DNA from 3 places in the Ruegeria sp. B10 genome. Region 3 is predicted to be linked to each of the others. Evidence: riboswitches for the same ligand, from Rfam matches in the RefSeq annotation. Region 3 holds a riboswitch; each other region holds the start of a gene.
What was found. Region 3 has a riboswitch for cobalamin ahead of ACR0J4_RS05685 (DUF4198 domain-containing protein). Riboswitches for the same ligand answer to the same signal wherever they lie in the genome.
Positions count from the first base shown of each region.

Region 1: another riboswitch for cobalamin. It lies ahead of ACR0J4_RS22520 (hypothetical protein); the one in region 3 lies ahead of ACR0J4_RS05685 (DUF4198 domain-containing protein).
Region 2: another riboswitch for cobalamin. It lies ahead of ACR0J4_RS14765 (DUF1636 family protein); the one in region 3 lies ahead of ACR0J4_RS05685 (DUF4198 domain-containing protein).

Region 1 is NZ_JBQFVP010000023.1:44,153-51,165, forward strand. Features, by position in the region: gene nudC (NAD(+) diphosphatase) at 1-362, opposite strand, end outside; gene ACR0J4_RS22500 (bifunctional 2',3'-cyclic-nucleotide 2'-phosphodiesterase/3'-nucleotidase) at 548-2,395, shown strand; RNA gene ffs (signal recognition particle sRNA small type) at 2,435-2,533, shown strand; gene rsgA (ribosome small subunit-dependent GTPase A) at 2,691-3,719, shown strand; gene ACR0J4_RS22515 (alpha/beta fold hydrolase) at 3,763-4,620, opposite strand; cobalamin riboswitch at 4,781-5,000, shown strand; gene ACR0J4_RS22520 (hypothetical protein) at 5,089-5,496, shown strand; gene ACR0J4_RS22525 (phosphatase domain-containing protein) at 5,493-5,996, opposite strand; gene ACR0J4_RS22530 (DNA polymerase III subunit gamma/tau) at 6,166-7,013, shown strand, end outside.
Region 2 is NZ_JBQFVP010000010.1:40,684-47,696, forward strand. Features, by position in the region: gene ACR0J4_RS14740 (glucokinase) at 1-634, shown strand, start outside; gene ACR0J4_RS14745 (carbohydrate kinase family protein) at 663-1,589, shown strand; gene ACR0J4_RS14750 (D-lyxose/D-mannose family sugar isomerase) at 1,608-2,273, shown strand; gene ACR0J4_RS14755 (hypothetical protein) at 2,395-2,616, shown strand; gene ACR0J4_RS14760 (hypothetical protein) at 2,613-3,101, shown strand; cobalamin riboswitch at 3,136-3,340, shown strand; gene ACR0J4_RS14765 (DUF1636 family protein) at 3,447-3,794, shown strand; gene ACR0J4_RS14770 (ABC transporter ATP-binding protein) at 3,791-4,567, shown strand; gene ACR0J4_RS14775 (ABC transporter substrate-binding protein) at 4,580-5,530, shown strand; gene ACR0J4_RS14780 (FecCD family ABC transporter permease) at 5,532-6,542, shown strand; gene ACR0J4_RS14785 (response regulator transcription factor) at 6,551-7,013, opposite strand, start outside.
Region 3 is NZ_JBQFVP010000003.1:254,838-261,850, forward strand. Features, by position in the region: gene fabB (beta-ketoacyl-ACP synthase I) at 1-1,156, shown strand, start outside; gene ACR0J4_RS05670 (enoyl-ACP reductase FabI) at 1,162-1,953, shown strand; gene ACR0J4_RS05675 (hypothetical protein) at 2,013-2,192, shown strand; gene ACR0J4_RS05680 (FKBP-type peptidyl-prolyl cis-trans isomerase) at 2,205-2,633, opposite strand; cobalamin riboswitch at 2,883-3,084, shown strand; gene ACR0J4_RS05685 (DUF4198 domain-containing protein) at 3,214-3,999, shown strand; gene cbiM (cobalt transporter CbiM) at 4,006-4,617, shown strand; gene ACR0J4_RS05695 (cobalt ABC transporter permease) at 4,614-5,192, shown strand; gene cbiQ (cobalt ECF transporter T component CbiQ) at 5,192-5,974, shown strand; gene ACR0J4_RS05705 (ABC transporter ATP-binding protein) at 5,971-6,621, shown strand; gene rplQ (50S ribosomal protein L17) at 6,725-7,013, opposite strand, start outside.

The DNA of each region.
Region 1 (7,013 bases), on a different contig from region 3:
AGATCGGGATGCTGTTGCTCGGACGGGTCGATGAAATTGCCCAAGCTCGACAGATCCAGCCCCTCGGCCTGCCATTCAGAGATATCGGCAGCAAACACCGCCGCCCCGTCATCGGAACAGCCAAGCAGGATCGGAGTCTCAACCACTCCACCTGGGCCATTCGCAACGAGAGGATGCGCCATGTTGACCAGACCCAACCGATCCAGAGCCTCGCCCTGCACCAGCACTTTTCCACGCCACAGCAGCAGGCAGCGGGCGTTTGGGTTCTGGGCCGCTTCGGTCAGCTTGTCCGCGTCTCCCCGCAGATGGGCCGCACGCTCAAGGCCTGAGCTGCCGAATGTCACGTTCTCTGCGTTTTTCATTAGGGTCCCCTCAGCCTTTTACGCCTAGGGCTGCCATGTCCGCGCAGGTGTTGCAATGTCAATTCACTACTGCGGCATATCGACAGGTGCCACTGAAACACCGCATGACCGCCTCGGATTTTTCACTTATTTGTCCTCTTGGTAAATTTTCTTAACTCTCATAGCGCAAAAGTAGACAACCGAACGTGACCGCAATCTCCCCGCGCATGAAAGACGCGCAGGACGCCGGCGTGCATATCCGCATTCTGGCAACCACCGATCTGCACATGACCCTGACCGGGTTCGACTATTATGCGGACAAAACGGACCCGACCATCGGGCTGACGCGTACGGCGTCGGCGATCCGAAACGCCCGTCAACAGGTCGAGGACAGTTTGACCCTTTTGTTCGACAATGGCGACGCGCTGCAAGGGACGCCGATTGGGGACTGGGCGGTGGAAAACGAGGGCCCGCACCCGATGATGCAGGCCTTCAAGGCGCTAGAATATGACGCGATCGGCTTGGGCAATCATGATTTCGGGTTCGGACTGGATGTGCTTGAACGCGTCATAGGCCAAGCCCCTTGCCCCGTGATTTGCAGCAATCTGACCCATGTGGACGATCGGCAGCCCTGGCTGCGCAGTGTCGTTCTGACTCGGTCCATTGCGCAGGAAGAAACGATCCGAATCGGCGTATTGTCAGTGCTTCCGCCTCAAACCACGATGTGGGAGGCGCATCACCTGAAAGACAAGGTCGTTGCCGAGGATATCCTGACCGCCGCCCGAAGAACGGCTGAGGCGTTGCGTGCGCAGGACTGCGATCTGGTCGTCACTCTGGCGCATTCGGGGTTGGAGCATTCGGTATCTCAGCCGGGGCTTGAGAACGCCGTCATCCCCCTTGCCGCGATTGAAGAAATTGATGCGATTGTTGCCGGTCACACGCACCTGATACTACCCAGCGTGGCCCATCATGGGCTAGACGGCGTTGATGCCGAAAATGGTCTGGTCCACGGCACACCTGTGGTCATGGCCGGGTCTGCTGGGTCTTTTCTGGGGGTCATAGACCTGCACCTGACCAAGGCACCCGAGGGGCGCTGGCAGATCACCGATCACCACTGCAACCTGGTCGCCACTGCCGATGAGGTCGAAGACAAGGACCTGAGCAACCTGTTTAAGCCCGCTCATCTGGCCACGCGCAAGATGATGGCCGAACCTGTCAGCTATACCACGCAGAGCCTGCACAGCTATTTCTGCTTCTGCGCTCCGGATCGCGGGCTCGCCCTGGTGGCGGCGGCGCAAGCAGCGGGTTTGCGCCCGTTCCTGCACGGCACCGCCTTCGCTGCAGTGCCGCTTCTATCAGCAGTGTCTCCTTACAAATTCGGCGGACGCGCCGGGCCGAGGAACTACACAGACGTGCCTGTAGGCAAGATTTGCCTGCGTCACGTCGCTGACCTGCATGTCTTTCCCAACGAGTTGCGGGCCGTCGAAATCACCGGCGCACAATTGCGGGAATGGCTTGAGATGTCGGCAAGTTTTTTCAACCAGATCCACCCAGACACCCAAACCGAGCTAACCGATTCCCGCCGGGCGGGGCATAACTTTGACGTTGTGTTTGGCATCAACTATCAAATCGACCTGTCCAGCCCGGCGCGGTTCGACAGCAACGGCACCCTGAGCGATCCAACCGCCCAGCGCATCTGCAATCTATGCTTTGACGGGCAAACAATCCGCGACGACCAGAGCTTTGTGGTCGCCCTCAACAACTATCGCGCCAGCGGCGGTGGGCATTTCCCTTTCGTTGACAAGGCCCGGACCATTCCGCTGCCGTCTAGGGATATCAAAGAGATACTACGCGACTACCTGTCAGATCACCTACCCGCAGACCCTCTGGATCAGGCTCCTTACCCGTTCTCCTTCGCTCCGCTAAATGGTGCGCACACGATCCTCAGAACCGGCAGCGGAGCGTTGAAGTTTTTGCCCGAGCTGAGCGAATATTCCCCAGAATTGCTGGAGCCTGATGCCGAGGGCTTTGAAAGGATACGACTGACCTTGTGACGGGTTGTCATTTTCACATCGCTTCCCTATATCAGGCCTTGAGAGGTTGGCGCGGGCGAGCGCCTCGCCAACCTGGTCAGGTCCGGAAGGAAGCAGCCACAACGAGCCCCGCTTGGGTCGATGTCCAACCTCTCACTTTGTATAAACCATCAGCCGCAGGAGGGCTTTATGATTGTAGCAAACACCCTTCGGGCAGATCGGTTCTAAACCCAACTCTCCGATTGCCTGAACACATCACCAACGGATGCGCGTCTGCCATCCGATGGGATTGCTATATCTGAACACAGGCAAACCAATGTCTTTTACTCTTTCAGACCTGGGATGGTCCTCTCACTTCGCCGCACAGCACGCGGCGCACGCACAATTCATGCCTTTTCGTATCACCGCCGTTCACCGGGACCGTCTGGTCGGGATGAACGAGACCGGTGAAATGCCTCTGTTGGCCCCTGGTCATTCCACTGGCGATTTTACGGTTGGCGATTGGGTGCTGGCCGATGACAAGAATCGCGTTCAGCATCTGCTTGACCGGCGCAGCCTGTTGCAACGCCGTGCTGCCGGAACCGGAGCCGAGGCGCAACTGATCGCAGCCAATGTTGACGTGCTGTTCATCGTCAGCTCGTGCAATGCGGATTTCAATGTGCCCCGGCTCGAACGGTATCTGGCACTGGCGCATCAGGCGGGCTGCTATCCTGTCGTGGTCCTGACCAAAGCAGATAGCTGCTCGGACCCCGCAGCCTACGCCAAGCAGGCCGAAGCGCTGGCACCGTTTTTGACAGTCCTGACGGTCAACGCGCATGAAGCGTTAGACCTGCAGCAGGTTCTGGCATGGTGTCCGGCGAGTCAGACAGCGGCTTTGGTCGGGTCATCCGGGGTTGGCAAAACAACGCTCGCCAACGGAATGACCGGGCAGGATCAGGCAACAGCCACAATCCGCGAGGATGACGCCCGAGGCCGCCACACCACGACGTCTCGCGCCTTACATCCGATGCAAAATGGCGGTTGGCTGGTCGACACCCCCGGCATGCGCGCCCTGCGCCTGCTCGACGCGCAGGACGGGGTGGACGAAGTGTTCTCGGACATTCTGGAGCTGGCCCAAACCTGCCGGTTCTCGGATTGCCAGCATGAGGCCGAGCCCGGTTGCGCTGTGCAGGCGGCGATTGAAGCAGGCACACTGGATGCAGATCGGTTGGAACGCTGGCGCAAGCTGAGGCGCGAGGATCAGCGCAACTCTGAGACCGTGGCCGAGGCGCGGGCACGCGACAAGGCTTTCGGCAAGATGGTCCGATCTGCGATGCACGGAAAATCCGCGCGGCGCGGCGATTGAAACACGGGCTGAAAAAGGGGCGTCGGTCCGCCGGCGCCCCCCATCAAGCGATCAATCGTGGCCAGAGCACCGCATTTCGGCGGGCAAACACACCGATATGGCCGATCTCCCGAACACCAAACTCTTCCGGTGACAACAGGTGACGGCGTGCTTTTGGACCATAAAGCTCGGCCAACCGCCAAACGGCAGCTTCTGGGACCATCTCATCATCTGTGAAGGCAAAAAGGTCGACGGGAACGTCAGCATCCTGCCACGTAGCTTGCGGCAGTGTGTCTCCGATCTCGGGCAGATAGCTTTGCGGCGCGGTGCACCATTTGCGCCATTGCCAATAGACCTTAGGCGGTAGGTCTGTTCCAAACCCAAGTGCCTTGCCCGGCAAATACCCCAGGCCGCTCACGACCAGAGGCACATGCCCATACCAGAACAACCCGGCCAGAGCGCGGTACGGCCAAGGATGATCGCCCAACTTCACAAGGCCAGAACAGACGCAGATCATGCGATCAATCTTGTCGATATCCGGCTGCACTGGCCCCAGCATCCCTCCAAGCGAATGACCAACTGACCATTGCTGCGACAGCGGGAACCGTCGGCGCATCTCGGCCCGCGCGGCGGGCATGTCCTGCAACGCCCAATCGGCCATCGAAATCTTCGACCGACGCTGTGGGCCCGATTTCGAATGCCCGAATTCCCGGTAGTCGTAGATCAGACAGGCGATATCACGATCCGAGGCCAACCATTGTGCGAAATGCTTGTAGTAGTCTCGCGGAACCCCTGTCGCGCTGTTGACCACCACTACGGTTTCGGGCTGCGCCACGGGCCGGTAGATCCGCCCGGACAGGGCACCATCCCCCACCGGGATCTGAACATCTTCGATCAGCACTGTTTGGTTTGCATCCAACATGGGCATCCTCGGTGGAAAACTGAACTGATGAGTTCACATTGCAACTTGACCCCAGACAGCCCATGCAAGTCAACTGCGATCCCGCTTGACCACGCGTCCACTTTGCGGATCGTCTTTCCGCAGCGCAGAAAGTTCAACTTGACTCAGAATGGTTATGAACGCTAGCGATGGTTCGATGGTTCCCGGCTTTCACAAGAAGTCGGGATGAAAAGGGAACACGGTGCGGTTTTCCCCGGCTTGCTCGGGACGAACCAAATCCGCGACTGCCCCCGCAACTGTAAGCGGTGAGCGATGTCGAAGAGCCACTGGCCGAAAGGCCGGGAAGGTCGGCAAAGCGATGACCCGCAAGTCAGGAGACCTGCCATCGTCAACATAACCCAAACTCGGGCGGGGTGTCCGGGCAGGCCGTGACAGACCCTATCTGCCCCACCTGATCCCAGCCCCTGTCCACCGCGCGGAGGGCGCAGGATGATCTGGAAGACGAAGACACATAGGTTCTCAGCAACCATCTGCCAACATACCGGCAAGACTTGCCCTGCATTGGCACGGCTGGCGCGTTCGATGGTTGACGCACTGGACCAAGCCGGTCCGGCGACCACATCGGATTTCGAAATCGAAGGCAGCAGCGACCTGACCCATTGCACGGACGGCTGCCACGCCCGGTTTCGGGCCAGCCAGTCTCGGGTGCGGGTCTATTGCGGAGCGGACCCTAATGCCGACAGCGAGACCCTCCATCGCTACGCCGACCTTATGTTCGGAACCGAAACGAGCAGCCTGCCTAGCGCAGCGATGACATCCCTGCCCTGCGCCATGCTCGAGGCATCAGTGATTGCGCCGCGCAAAACGACCCCGGCGGAACTGCAACTGTCGGCTTAGGAGTCTGCCAAAGCTCGGGCGGGCAAGGTGGCCCAGTGCTTCTGCGCATCGGTTTCGACCGCGCAGGGGCGTAGCTTGCGCAACCGATCCAGCGCTTGGGTTGGAGCCTCGCCGCATTCGATCATCAACCTCAGCACCACCATGCCAGAGCGACCACATCCGCCCTGACAATGGACAAGCACGCGCCCTCCGCCAGACAAAGCCTGCCGCGCCGCGGCACTAACATCGGGCCATTGCGCATCAACCTCTGACGGTGGCACGCCGAAATCCTGAATCGGCAGATGCACCCAGCGGCTGGCGCGCCCCTGAACGTCGCGGCCAAAATCGCGGGCTCCAAACTGGACCAGCTCGGCCTCGGTTGTCATCGAAAGCACGAGCCCCGGCCTCCAATCTCCAATCGTTTCAAGGTCGCCTGCATAGTCGCCGCCCTTTCCCGGCATCGACGTTAGGGCAAGTGTGCCCCCGCCCACTTGCAAAGCATGAATGACCAAATTCGTCATGACAGCATCCCCCCGGAAGCGTTGATCCTGACTTTAGGCTTGATTCACAATCTGCAGAGTGTACCCCTGACGCGCCGGTTTCCAAAACAAAATCGTTCTTCAACTCATGTGGACGCGGGCGGCGCAGGCCTCTACGCTGCGGTGACGTTCCGAATCCGCCAGAGCAGACATGACCGACTCAGACAGCCCCGCCTATCAGGTTCTCGCCCGAAAATACCGCCCGGAAACCTTTGCCGATCTGGTGGGTCAGGATGCGATGGTCCGCACGCTCAAAAACGCGTTCGAGGCGGATCGCATCGCGCAAGCCTTTGTCATGACAGGCATTCGCGGAACCGGTAAAACCACGACCGCACGGATCATTGCGAAAGGCATGAACTGCATCGGACCGGACGGAACTGGCGGACCCACGACCGAGCCTTGCGGCCAATGTGAGCACTGCGTCGCCATCATGGAGGGCCGTCATGTCGACGTAATGGAGATGGACGCCGCCAGCCGCACCGGCGTGAATGATATTCGCGAGATTATCGACAGTGTTCGCTACCGCGCAGCCTCGGCCCGCTACAAGATCTACATCATCGATGAGGTCCACATGCTGTCGACCAGCGCCTTCAACGCGCTGCTCAAGACGCTCGAGGAGCCGCCGGCGCATGTGAAGTTCATCTTCGCCACAACCGAGATCCGCAAGGTTCCCGTCACGGTTCTGTCGCGCTGCCAACGCTTCGACCTGCGCCGGATCGAACCCGAGGATATGATCGGCCTGCTGCGCAAGATCGCCTCAGCTGAGAGTGCTGAGATTGCCGAGGACGCGTTGGCGCTGATCACTCGCGCTGCTGAGGGATCTGCCCGCGACGCCACCTCATTACTGGATCAGGCGATCTCACACGGGGCCGGAGAGACGACGGCAGATCAAGTACGCGCGATGCTGGGCCTGGCGGATCGTGGCCGGGTTCTGGACCTCATGGACATGATACTGCGGGGCGATGCTGCAGGGGCGTTGACCGAGCTTGGTGGCCAATA
Region 2 (7,013 bases), on a different contig from region 3:
CGTCCTGCAAGGCTCTGCCACTCCGCCGATGGGTACGCGTTTGGTCGTCGGGCCTGGAACCGGTTTGGGTGTCGGCGCGCTGCTCCATTCGGAAGGGCATTTCCACACCGTGTCAGGCGAAGGCGGCCATGTGGGCCTGTCCCCGCGCACGCGGGATGAAGTCGATATCTTCGACGCCGCGCGCCATCTGGCACCCGAGTGCTTTTTCGACAACAGCCTCGTGCTTGAGGCTGAGATGTTCCTCAGCGGAACTGGCTTGCCAATCCTGTATCAGGCAGCAGGCATGGCGGCTGAGCAAGCTCAGCCTCCGGTTCGCACCGCCCGAGATATTCTGCAGGACGCACGCGACGGCAAGGATCCGATCGCCGTTCGCACCGCAGATTTGTTCATCAGCCATCTGGGTGCGTTGATGGGTGACATGGCCGTCACAGTGATGCCTGCCGGTGGCGTCTTCCTTGTTGGTGGCGTAGCCGAGAAAAACCGCTGGATGTTTGGCGAAGCCTTCCGCAACGCGTTCAATGCAGGTGGACGTTTCAGCGAGTTGCGGCAGTCGATGAACCTTTATATCTCGGAACAGGCCGAATTTGGCATTGTTGGCGCTAACAACTTCTGTAAAAATGCGCTTCAGCGATAACTGAGCGTATTTTGGAAGAGGATGTGGGATGATCCTGTGTTGCGGAGAAGCCCTGATCGACATGATTGCCGAACCGACCCTGTCCGGGCGGGACGGTTTCGTTCCCCATTCCGGCGGAGCTATTTTTAATACCTCTATCGCTTTGGGCAGATTGGGCGCGCCCGTTGGGCTGCTGACTGGCCTGTCCTCGGATATGTTCGGGCAGCAATTGGCCGGTGACCTGCGCGCCAGCCATGTGGACACAACACATGTGATTGCCTCGGACAGGCCGACCACGCTGGCTTTCGTTCAACTGAAGGACGGTCACGCCACATACACGTTTGTCGATGAAAACACTGCGGGTCGGATGCTACGGGCCGAGGATATGCCGCGCCAACTCGCCGCTGTTTCAGCGCTGTATTTTGGTGGCATCAGCCTTGCCTGTGAGCCTTGCGCGGATGCCTATGCCGCGATGCTGGCGCAACACGGCGCGAACTGTGCTGTGATGTTGGACCCCAATATCCGACCCGGTTTCATACAGGATCAGACCCTCTACCGCACGCGTTTGAACCAGATGATCGAACAGGCCGATATCGTCAAAGTCTCGGATGAGGATCTGGATTGGATCATCCCCGGCCCGGAAGGCCACGATCAGAAAGTCCCTTTGCTGTTTCAAGCAGGCCCCTCCGCCGTCATCGTCACCCGTGGGAGTGAGGGTGCCTCGGGTTATCTGGCCAACGGCACGGTGGTCTCAGTCCCTGTCAAACCGGTGCAAGTTGTTGATACGGTCGGCGCGGGGGACACGTTCAATGCAGGGGTTCTGGCCTCGCTGGAACGGGCTGGCCAACTGACAAAGCCCGGCATGAAAGCAATGTCCCCGGATGCGCTAAGCGACGCTTTGACCTTGGGCGCAGAGGTGGCTGCCGTAACCGTCTCGCGTGCCGGAGCCAACCCGCCTTGGTCGCATGAATTATAGCCTTACGAAGAGTCCGAGATGAAACGATCCGAAATCAACCGTATCAAGACCGAAGCCCAGGCATTTATCAGTTCATTTGGTGCCGTTCTGCCACCTTTCGCAGATTGGACGCCTGAGCAGATGCGTAGCGACGATGCCTACAGCATCCGTGCCCATGGGCTAGGCTGGGATATCACCGACTACGGTCAAGGCAATTTCGATGAGCTTGGGTTGTTCCTGTTCACCCTGCGTAACGGCAACGTGAGTGATCTGAGTCGAGGGCGCGGTATGCTCTATGCCGAAAAACTGCTGATCTCTCGCGACAAACAGCTATCGCCGATGCATCGCCATATCGTCAAAGCCGAGGACATCATCAACCGTGGGGGCGGCGATCTAGTTATGGAAATCTATGCGTCGGACCCCGATGGCGGTATCGACCGCGACAACGCGGTCACCGTTCCAAGCGATGCCTGCCCTGTCACCATACAGCCCGGAAAGCATCTGCGCCTGAAGCCAGGCCAGAGCGTGACCTTGATGCCCGGCATCTGGCACGCCTTCTGGGCGGAAGGTGGGGATTGCTTGATTGGCGAAGTCTCTACCGTGAATGACGACCGAACGGACAACGTATTCGAAGACCCGATCCCACGCTTTGCAACAATCGAAGAAGATGCAGCGCCGGATTTCCTGTTGGTTGCCGACTACTAACTTCATTGAGAATTTCGCGCTTGTACTTCCCGACTGTTTTTGTCAGTTAACAGCTGACCCAGTCAGATTTCGTTGGAATCATCGCCCGGTCCCATTTTTTGCGACCGAAAGATAACCTGACATGCGAAAATCCCTCGCAGATCTGTTGGCCATGGACGCCGTTGCCAGCCGCCATGGCTGCGCATTGAAACCAAAACTGAGGCAGGCGATCGAGGCTGATCTCAGCTTTTCCGTCCGCGCTGCATCAACGTTTCCTGAAACGCCGGTTGACCCAAACACCCTTCCGCAAAACGTCCACCCTTTGGTCGCACAAGCCCCCAAACCCAATAGGGAACGCGCATGAAACCCTCAGCATTTGACCACACATTGCCCCGCGTCGAATTTGACGGTTTCGAACGCGGTTTGCTGCCTGTCATGCGGCACTTCATCCTAAGCTTAACACAGCCGGAAACGCAGGCGTGGCAACATGCCTTTTCGGTCGCAACCGAACGTTGGGGGCGCGATCAGGGGCTGGTTCTGGCGCATCTGGTTTTCAAAGTCATCAAGGCCACGCTACACATCCGGCCTAGTGGGTTAGCCTTCAACGACCCGCTTTGTGTTGAAACACGGCAAGAACTGACATGTGACGAACGCGCCCTGCTCCGGATGCTGCACCACATGCGCCGCGACGAAACTCCGGCGGCGCGCGATGCCTTGAACGAATTGACCGGAGGCTATCCGGACGCCCATCTGATACAGGCCGGTTTGACCCTGGCTAGCCAGTTCCCGACAAATGGCGTCGGACCGGGCCAACCCGCGCGCAGGCCGATCCTGCGTGTGGTCCGCTAGCGCGATTCCTGTGCTTGACAATAGGAGCGTGAGCAGACTAGCTGCTCTGGATGGTTCCCGACGGCCTGTGTCTGAGGGATGAAAATGGGAATACGGTGCGGCCCAAGGGCCAATGCCGTGACTGCCCCCGCAACTGTAAGCGGAGAGCGACGCCACAAAACCACTGGCCCCAAAGGTCGGGAAGGTTGGCCGAGCAATGACCCGCAAGTCAGGAGACCTGCCATCACAGTTTAACCAACCCGGGGCGGGGTGTCCCGGAAGGAGGCTCGATGGCACATCTGCGTGCTGATGCAACTCATGGCTTTTGCCTTCAATCGGCTTTTGTTCAAGTCGGCAACGCGTGCCATGGCTGATCATTTCGTCCTGATATGCGGCACCTGCAAAGGGCCGATCCCTTCGCATGAGGCAAAAGAAGCGCTGGACGACCAGCTGCCCGAGGGGTTCTCGACACGTCTGATCGACTGTATGGCCGGTTGCGACCGACCAATGACGGTCGGGCTGCAGGCCAAGGGCAAGGCGCAATATCTGTTTGGCGATATTCAATCCCCTGCCGATCTGAACGCTTTGGCCGAGTTCGCCCATCAGTTCCGGGCTAGCGAGGATGGTTGGACCAGCGCCTCGACCCGTCCTTTGGCGCTCTATGCCAAAACCCTGTCGCGCATGCCCTGCCTGCCACCGGAGGATACGGCATGAGCTTTCTGGTCGCTGAAAATCTGGAATACTACGCCCTGAACGGCGATGTTCTGCTGCGCGACACCTCGTTCACGCTTGAGGAAGGCGCGATATTGGCCGTTGCTGGCCCGAACGGGGCGGGCAAAACGACGCTTCTCAACCTCTTGTGCGGGGTCGCAAAGCTGGCGCTAGGTGATGTGCGTATTCAAGGTCAAAGCCTGCGGAAACTGTCGTCGCTGGAACGGGCCAGACGGATTGCCGTTGTCGGCCAGCAGGAAATACCCGACGGGCGGCTGCAACTGCGCGATTATGTGGCCCTTGGACAAATCCCGATCAGGGCCGACAAATCCGCCGAAGCTCTTAAAACGGACCTGCAGCGCGTATTAGACACCACCGAACTGTCCCATCTGGCTGGTAAACAGATGGCAAAACTGTCCGGCGGAGAGCGTCAGCGCGCCCATATCGCACGGGCTTTGGCGCAGAACCCCTCGCTGCTGTTTCTGGATGAGCCGACCAACCATCTGGACCCGGATGCCAAAGGGCACATGCTGTCTCTGGTGGCCGAGTTGGGCGTGACGGTTGTGATGATCGTCCACGATCTGGTCATGATCCCCGAATTCGCCAGCCACGTGGCCCTGATGAAGAACGCGCAGCTGACGGCCTTCGGCCCGGTCGCCGAGGTTCTTACGCCAGACCGCGTGCGCGAGACTTTTGGTGTTGACTATTTGTGTTTCCAGCACGAAGGACGCGTGATCCCCGCGCTGGACATCCGAAAACGAAAGCTTTCATCTTAACAGGAGAGATTGATGAAACTGAAACTCTTGTCCGCTGCGGTACTAAGCGCACTGGCGGGTAGCGCTGCCGCGCAAGAGATCACCGTCGACAATTGCGGTGAACCTTTGGTGTTCGACACCAAGCCCGAGCGGATCGTAGTTCATGACATGAACATGACCGACATGGCCTTTGCACTGGGTCTTCAGGACAGCATCGTTGGTCTGACTGGCATCACTGGCTGGTACAAGACCAGCCCCGATTTCGACGCGCAACGCGGTGACATTCCCGAACTCGCTCCGAAATACCCGACGGTCGAGAACCTCGTCGCGGTTGAACCCGACATGTTCTTCGCCGGTTGGTATTACGGCATGAAGCCCGGAGGTGATGTAACCCCAGACACGCTAGAGCCCTTTGGCATCAAGACCATGGTGCTGACCGAAAGCTGCATCCACCTGAACAAAGACCGCCCCGAAGCCAGCATGGACCTGCTGTTTGATGACGTACTGCGTCTGGGCACTGTCATGCAGGTCGAAGACAAGGCGAACGCGCTGGTCTCGGGCTGGAAAGACCAACTGGCCGCAATCGAAGCCAAAACCGCCGATCTGGAAAAACCCCGTGTCTTCCTGCTGGACGGCCCGGCCGATGCGCCCTTTACCGCAGGCAAATATGCCATTCCCGACGCGATGATCGCAGCGGCTGGCGGCGTCAACGTTACCCATGACATGGACACTAGCTGGGGCCGCACCTCGTGGGAGGCTGTCGCCGCCTCGAACCCCGAATTCCTTGTCCTGCTGGACTATCAAACCGGCAACGGCGCGGCGGATACCTTCAAGTTCCTGCAGGAACACCCGGTGATGTCGCAGACCGATGCAGTCAAGAACGAGCGCTGGATCGGCCTGCGTTACGAAGAGCTGACACCGGGACCGGCAAACATCGAAGCGATCGAGAAGATGGCAACGGCGATGCACCGGGGAAACAGTTGAGATGACGAAAACGGGCCAAGCGGTCCTGCTGGGGGCGGTCATTCTGACCGCCCTTTTGCTGCTGTCGACGATCTACGGCACCACCCCGATCCCCTTGGCCGAGGTTTTCACCGCGATTGGGCTGGGTACTGGCGTGACTGAGGGCGACATGTCCCCTCTGCACCGGATCGTCTTTGACCTGCGCCTGCCCCGCGCGTTGTTTGCGGCTGTGATTGGGGCCGGGCTGGGTGTTGTCGGGGTCGTTTTACAGACGACAACGCGCAATGATCTGGCTGACCCGTTTTTGTTTGGCCTCTCGTCCGGGGCCGCTGCAGGTGCCGTTCTGGTCATCACTGTGACAGGCGATGTTCTGGGCATCTGGACCCTGCCACTTGCGGCCTTTTGCGGAGGCCTGATCGCTTCCGGCATTGTTCTGGCCCTGGTTCAAAGCCTGCGCACCAGCGCTCCGGAAAAGCTGATCCTTGCAGGCCTGGCTGTATCTTTCCTGTTTTCGGCCATCACCAACTATCTGATTTTCGCGGGCGACAGCCGCGCCGCGCATTCCGTCATTTTCTGGATGCTAGGCGGCCTTGGTCTGGCCCGGTGGGAGACCTTTCCACTTGTCGTGCTAGGGCTGACCCTGATCCTAGGCTATTCCCTCTATCGCAGCCGCTGGCTCGACGCGCTTCTGACGGGGGATTTCACGGCCTCGACGCTGGGCATTCCAGTACAAGGCCTGCGATTCCGGATGTTTCTGGTCGCGGCCTTGGCCACTGCCAGCTTTGTATCGGTGGCAGGCGTGATCGGGTTTGTTGGCCTGATGGTTCCGCATATCGCCCGAGGCATCGCCGGAACGCTCCACCGCAATCTCTTGATCACATCCGCCGTCGTCGGGGCCATCCTGCTGACACTTTCAGACATTCTGTCCCGGCTACTTCTGGCCCCGCAGGAGCTGCCGGTGGGGATCGTCACAACCTCGATCGGGTCGCTGTTTGTATTCCTCTACCTGTTCAAATCCTCACGGTCTGACTAGCTGGGCTTTCATGCCAGGTTTTGCCGACGTTCAAGCCAGCTCCCCAGCTCTTTTTCCGCCGAAAAGATGCTCTCACGGTTCAGTATCTGAGAAGTCATGGCCTTTGAAACCGCCCGGACACGCTTGTTGATTGCGATATCGCTGCCATCCACCGGCAGATCACCCACATCCAGCTTTTCATAGATCGACAGCAGTCGGTTCTGGACCGTCCTCAGGGCCAGCTTGCGACGCAGCGCGATGGTCTTATCGGGCAAACCAAGGGCGAGATCGGATAGGATTGCCAACTCAACCTCCGTCAGCGCCTCACCCGAGCGGCTCTGTTCGCGTTGGATCTGGTGGATTTCCCGGTCCACCATGATCTGCGCCTCGATCAGAACGGCGCGCAGGGCCAGATGCATTCGTGAGGGGCTGGCCGTCTTCAAAACATAACCATAGGCGGCCTCTTTCGGAACGATCCGCGCAATGCCGCGC
Region 3 (7,013 bases):
GCTCAAAGCAGGTAAATCCGGCATCGAGGCCAATGAGCAGATGGTCGAACATGGCTTTCGCAGCCAGATCGCCGGGTCGCTTAAGATCGACGTGTCGGAACACGTGGACAAACGCACCCTGCGTTTCATGGGGCCGGGTGCAGCCTATGCGCATATCGCGATGGGACAGGCGATTGCCGATTCCGGGCTGACCGAGGAACAGGTCGTCAATCCGCGCACCGGACTGGTTGCCGGATCCGGCGGGCCGTCCACCAGCGCGATGCTGACCGCGCATCAGACGGTGCTGAAGAACGGCGCGACCAAGCGGATCGGGCCTTTTGCCGTGCCGAAATGCATGTGCTCCACGATTTCTGCGAACCTTGCCACCGCCTACAAGATCAAGGGTATCAACTACTCGATTACCTCAGCCTGCTCGACCTCGCTGCATTGCATCGGCAACGCGGCGGAACAGATCATGCTGGGCAAGCAGGACGTGATGTTCGCAGGCGGCGGTGAAGAGCTGGACTGGACCCTGTCTTGCCTGTTCGACGCGATGGGCGCGATGTCGTCGAAGTATAACGACACTCCGCAGAAAGCATCGCGCGCGTTCGATCAGGACCGCGACGGCTTCGTGATCTCGGGTGGCGGCGGCATTGTCGTGCTTGAGGATCTGGACCATGCGCTGGCTCGCGGTGCCAAGATCTACGCCGAGGTGACCGGCTATGCTGCGACCTCGGACGGCCATGACATGGTAGCCCCGTCCGGTGAAGGCGGTGAGCGCGCGATGCGTCTGGCTCTGTCGACTCTGCCCGAAGGCCGCAAGGTTGGTTACATCAACGCGCACGGCACCTCGACCCCGGTCGGAGATGTGGGCGAAGTTGAAGCCGTGCGTCGCATCTTCGGCGAAAGCAACGTGCCGCCGATCTCATCCACCAAGTCGATGACCGGGCACGCACAAGGCGCGGCCGGCGCGCTGGAGGCGATCTTCTGCCTGCTCATGCTGGACAATGATTTCATAACACCGTCGATCAATGTCGACACACTAGCCGAAGGCATCCAGCCCGGTGAAATTGCAACTCAAGTGGTTGAAAATGCAGGTTTGGATTCGGTCATGACCAACAGCTTCGGCTTTGGCGGCACAAACGGATCCATGATCCTGTCAAAGTATAACGGGTGAACGAGATGTCGGAAGTTCTAAAAGGGAAACGCGGCCTTATCATGGGTGTCGCCAATGACCGGTCGATTGCCTGGGGTATCTCGAAAGCGATGCATGAAGCCGGGGCTGAGCTGGCCTTCACCTATCAGGGCGACGCGTTCGGGAAGCGTCTGCAGCCATTGGCCGAAAGCTTGGGAAGCGATTTCATGGTCGACGCGGATGTCACCGATGACGCCTCGCTGGACCGCGCTTTTGGCGAGTTGGGCGAACGCTGGCCCACCATCGACTTTGTTGTTCATGCGATTGCCTATTCGGACAAGAACGAGCTGACAGGCCGGTTCCTGAACACCACACGCGCAAATTTCAAGCATTCGATGGATGTGTCGGCCTATTCATTCATCGAGGTCGCCCGCCGCGCCTATCCGCTGATGAAGGACAATGGCGGCTCACTACTGACGCTGACCTACCAAGGCTCGAATCGTGTGGTTCCGAATTACAACGTCATGGGCGTTGCCAAAGCCGCGCTGGAATCGGCAACACGGTATCTGGCCAACGATCTCGGCCCAGAGGGCATCCGCGTGAACGCGATTTCGCCCGGTCCGATGAAGACCCTGGCCGGGGCTGCAATTGGCGGTGCGCGCAAGACCTACAAGTTCTGCGACCAGAATGCGCCGATGCGCTCGAACGCTACGCTAGAGGCCGTTGGCGGCACAGCGGTTTACCTGACCTCGGATGCGGGGGCTTGCACCTCGGGCGAGATCATCAGAGTGGATGGCGGTTTCCACGTGCTTGGAATGCCACAGCCGGATTTCATGTGACCATATCTTTCCCAGACGCCGCCAAGATTTGACCATCTTTCGGCGTCAGGGATATGGGCATGAGCAAAACTGACCAGATCCTTGCCAGCAATACGCGTGGCACCCAGACCAAACGGAAGACGGGGTTCCTAAGCCCCCGCGCCCGTGTTCTGCTTTTGACGCTGACCACATTGCTGGTGTTGTTCGTGTTCTTCACGCAACCGCAGGTCCGTGCAGCGCTTGACGGGCTTTGGGGCTAAGACCTCAAGCCTTCAGTTCACCGAGACAACCTCAATATCGAAGATCAGGTCCTGCCCGGCCAGTGGGTGATTGGCGTCCAGCGTCACCGTGGCCTCGTTCGCCTCGACAACCGTTACCGGCAGCGCCTGACCATCGGGGGTTTGCATCTGCAACTGGGTTCCCGGCTCTAGTGGGATATCATCCGGAATACCCTCACGCGGGATGTCCTGCCGCATCGCCGGGTTGATCGGGCCATAGGCGTCGACACAGGCAATCTCGACCCGCTTCTTGTCACCAACCGCCAGTCCTGGCATCGCACTGTCCAGGCCGGGTATGATCTGGCCCGAACCAACAACGAACTCTAACGGATCGCGCCCGTCTGAGCTGTCAAACACGGTCTCGTCCAGCAGCGTGCCAGTATAGTGGATGCGAACGGTGTCGCCTTGTTTGATCTCAGACATTGGGCCTCCGGGGTTTGTGGGGAATAGGGCGCCGAACACAAGCGCGCTACGCCGGAGTCTGACGCCGCACAGGATGCATCCATCTGATTCTGATGTCCAGATTGCGTTGTAAACGCGCGCATTCTCTGGTCGTCGCTTGCACGCGTGCCTTCAATACCCAGCGGTTGGAACGGGAACATCCGATCCTATCGAAAAGATGTTATCGCTACAGTCTTAAATAGAGATTGACCGGTAATGGGAATCTCTGTCATCAGCGTCTTCATGTCCGGTTCCGGGTTCGCCCGGAGAAAAGGGAATGCGGTGCGGGGAATTCAAATCCACCCAATGCCGCAACTGCCCCCGCAACTGTAGGCGGAGAGCAGGGCTGACAAGCCACTGGGTTCCACCCGGGAAGGCCAGCCCCATGCTTTGACCCGCAAGTCAGGAGACCTGCCGGACATGCACCCTCGGAAGGGGTGTGTCACCGATGCCGGGGTGTGCATTGGGCCGATACCCTCATTTTGGGTACGTGGTCCCGTTCTCCCCGATGTCAAAAAAGAAAGCGTGCCGGGGTTGGCACGAAGGACGAAGGAAAGACCTTGTGAAGAAACTATTTTGCACGGCTGCGGCTGCGCTGGCGATTCCAGCGATGGCGCACGCACATTTTCTGCTGGAATACACCACCGACACGCTGATCGAAGCGCCGGGCGACGTGCCGGTCAAGCTGATCTTCTGGCACCCGTTAGAAAACGGCCATGTCATGGATCTGGAAAAGCCGCAGGAATTCTACGTGATCCACAATGGCGAAAAGACCGACCTGCTGGACACGCTGGAGCCCATCCGGTTTTCGAGCCCCGAAAACGAAGGCGCGGCCTTTCAGGGATCTGTTCCGGTCAAGCGTTCGGGCGACTACGTGATGGTCACGGTGCCTCAGCCCTATTACGAAGAGGCCGAGGATATCTATATCCAACAGATCACGAAGGCGTTCCTGAACCGCAACGAACTGCCGACCGACTGGATGAACCCCGCGGGTCTGGCGACCGAGATCGTGCCTCTGAACAAGCCCTACAACATCATCGCAGGCTCGACCTTCACCGGTCAGGTTCTGGCAAATGGCGAACCGGTTGCCGGCGCTGAGATCGAGATCGAATACATGGCCGCCAAGCCCAGCTTTGACAGCCAAGCTTCGTCCGAGCCTACCGTTTCGCCGATGCCCGGAGGTGCTGTTGTCGCCATTTCCGACGCCAATGGCTATTTCTCCTTCGGTGTTCCGAAAGCTGGTTACTGGGGTTTTGCCGCCCTGGGCGCTGGTCCGGAAACCGAACATGAAGGCAAAGAGCTGAGCCAGGACGCGGTGATCTGGATCCGCGCCTGGGACATGGAGTAACCCCCGATGCACATCGTCGACGGAGCCCTGTCTAACCCGGTCGTCATCGGCGGCGCTATTGCCGCCGCTGGTGGGGTGGCAATGGGCCTCAGGTCGCTGCATCTGGACCGCATCCCCACAGCAGGGGTGCTAGCGGCCAGTTTCTTCGTGGCCTCTCTGATCCACGTGCCGATCGGGCCGTCGTCGGTGCATCTGATCCTCAACGGTCTGGCCGGGCTTCTGCTCGGCTGGGCCGCCTTCCCGTCCTTGTTTGTGGGTCTGCTCCTGCAAGCCGTTTTCTTCGGCTTCGGCGGGCTGACGGTACTGGGGATCAACACGCTCAACATCGCTTTTCCGGCCGTTTTGGCTGGTTTATTGTTCCGCCCCTTGATCGGGCGTGGTTCGCCTGTTCATGGCGCAATTTGGGGCGGCATTGGCGGCGCCTTTGCCATTGCAGCCACGACCGTCATGGTGGGTATCTCACTGGCCCTGTCAGGGGACGAATTCCTCCCCGCCGCCAGGCTGGTCTTCTTTGCCCATATCCCTGTGATGGTCATCGAGGCCGTCCTGACCGGATTTGCAGTCCTTCTGGCGCGAAAGGTCAAACCCGAACTATTTCTGACAAGGCCCGCCACATGAGACAGCTTGCCCTCATCCTGGCCCTATGCGCGGCCCCTCTACCCGCGCTGGCCCATAAGGTGATTGCCGGTGTTTTTGCATCCGGCGATGCGATCGAAGGGGAAATCGGCTTCTCCAACGGCACCATGGCGACCGATACCGAGGTTGTCGTGACCGATCCAAACGGGGTCGAGCTGGGCCGGGCCACGACCAACGCAGACGGGTTCTTCATCTACACGCCCACCACAGCCGTCGCCCATACCTTCTTTGCCGACCTCGGCGCCGGTCACGTGGCCGAGGTCACCATGCCCGCCGATGACGTTGCCAAGATCATGGGCGTCGCCATCCAGAACAAGCCTGCAGCGTCACCCACGCCTACGCCCGCCTCGGAGGGCGTCACAATGGCCTCTCTCAGCGAAGAAGAGCGTCAGGCCATCGCAGCAGCGGTCCGCGACGAAATACGCCCTCTACGCCGGGAAATCGCCGCCTATCGTGAACATAACGACCTACAGACCATTCTAGGCGGCATCGGTTACATCTTTGGCCTGTTCGGGCTGGGCTTCTACCTCGCGGCGCGGAGGAAACTGGCAGGCTGATGGCACACGTACTGGAACCACAGGAGCGGACACTGGCCGAGGCTGGCACGATCGGTCAACGGGGGTTGATCACCGCGCTTGATCCGCGCGTCCGCGTCGTCATGTCCGTTTTGTTTGCGGTCGTTGTGGTCTCCCTATCCTCCCTGCCCGCCCTTGCGGCGGCGCTGATGATCGCGCTGTCTCTGCTGGTGATATCCCGGCTGCCTTGGCGCAAGACACTCAAGCGGATGGCGATGATGGACAGTTTCATCATCTTCATGCTGGTCCTCTTGCCGTTCACCATGCCTGGCGACCCTATGTTTACCATCTGGGGATTTCCGGCCAGCTGGCAAGGGCTCTGGAAAGCCGTGGAAATCGCGCTGACCGCCAACGCCGTGATCCTGACCGTGATGGTTCTGGTCGGCACAATGGAGCCTGTCACACTGGGCCACGCCCTGCACCGGCTACGCTGCCCGGAAACACTGGTGCACCTTCTGATGTTCACCATCAGATACATCGACGTCTTGCATGAGGAATACCAACGCCTCCGCGCCGCTATGAAAGTCCGAGGCTTCCGTCCCGGCACCAACTGGCACACCTATCGCAGCTTTGGCTATCTGGTCGGCATGATGCTAGTCCGGGCAATCGAACGGTCCGAGCGCATCCTCGGCGCGATGAAATGCCGGGGGTTTTCAGGCAAGATGCTGTTGCTGCAAGACTATAGCATCAACCGACGTGATATTGTCTTTGCTGCCGGGCTTGGAGCCCTCTGTCTAGCCCTGATCCTAGTGGAATTCGCATGACCCTAATCGCGCTGGACAACATCTGCTTTGCCTATCACGGGCAAGAACCGGTTCTGAACGGTGCAAACCTGCAGCTGGAGGCCGGACAACGCCTGTCTCTGACCGGCCCGAACGGGTCTGGAAAGTCCACGCTTCTACGTATCACACTTGGTCTGCAGCGACCTTCCTCGGGTACAGTGTCCGTTTTTGGCAAACCACGACAGGCCGAGGCAGATTTCCATGAAGTGCGCCGCCATATCGGGCTTGTCTTTCAAGACCCTGACGACCAACTGTTTTGCCCCACTGTGGCTGAGGACATTGCCTTTGGTCCGTTGAACCTCCGCAAGACGCGCGACGAGGCCTTGGAGATTGTAGAACGCGTTCTCGGTGATCTCGACCTCATGCATCTGAAGGAACGGACCACGCATAAACTGTCAGGTGGCGAAAAGCGTCTGATCACGCTGGCAACGGTTCTGGCGATGGAGCCCCAGGCCCTGCTGCTGGATGAGCCGACCAATGCGCTGGACACCAAGAACGAGGCGCGGTTGCTCGAAATCCTGCAATCTCTGCCTCAGGCTATCCTTCTGGTCAGCCATTCTCCTGCATTTCGCGATGCGCTGGCTCCGGACAGGCTGGAATTGCAAGACGGTAAGCTGGTCGCCGTGTGAGAAAGCCTATTTTTGGTCGCGCCGATGCAAGCAATTTGCAACTGCGCAAAGAAAAACCCCGCGTCGAGGACACGGGGTTCTTTTTTGAAAGCTATAGGCTTTCTTATTCTTCTGCGGCCTCTTCGGCTGCAACGCGAGCTTTGTCAGCTGCGCCTTTGGCGTCGACGTCACGATCAACGAATTCGATAATCGCCATCGGAGCCATGTCGCCATAGCGGAAGCCTGCTTTCAGGATGCGGACATAACCGCCCTGACGCTCGGCATAGCGGGGGCCCAGAACTTCGAACAGCTTTGCGACGTCTTTGTCTTCTTTCAGCTGTGCTGCGGCCTGACGACGGGCGTGCAGGTCGCCGCGCTTGCCCAGAGTGACCAGCTTTTCGATGATCGGGCGC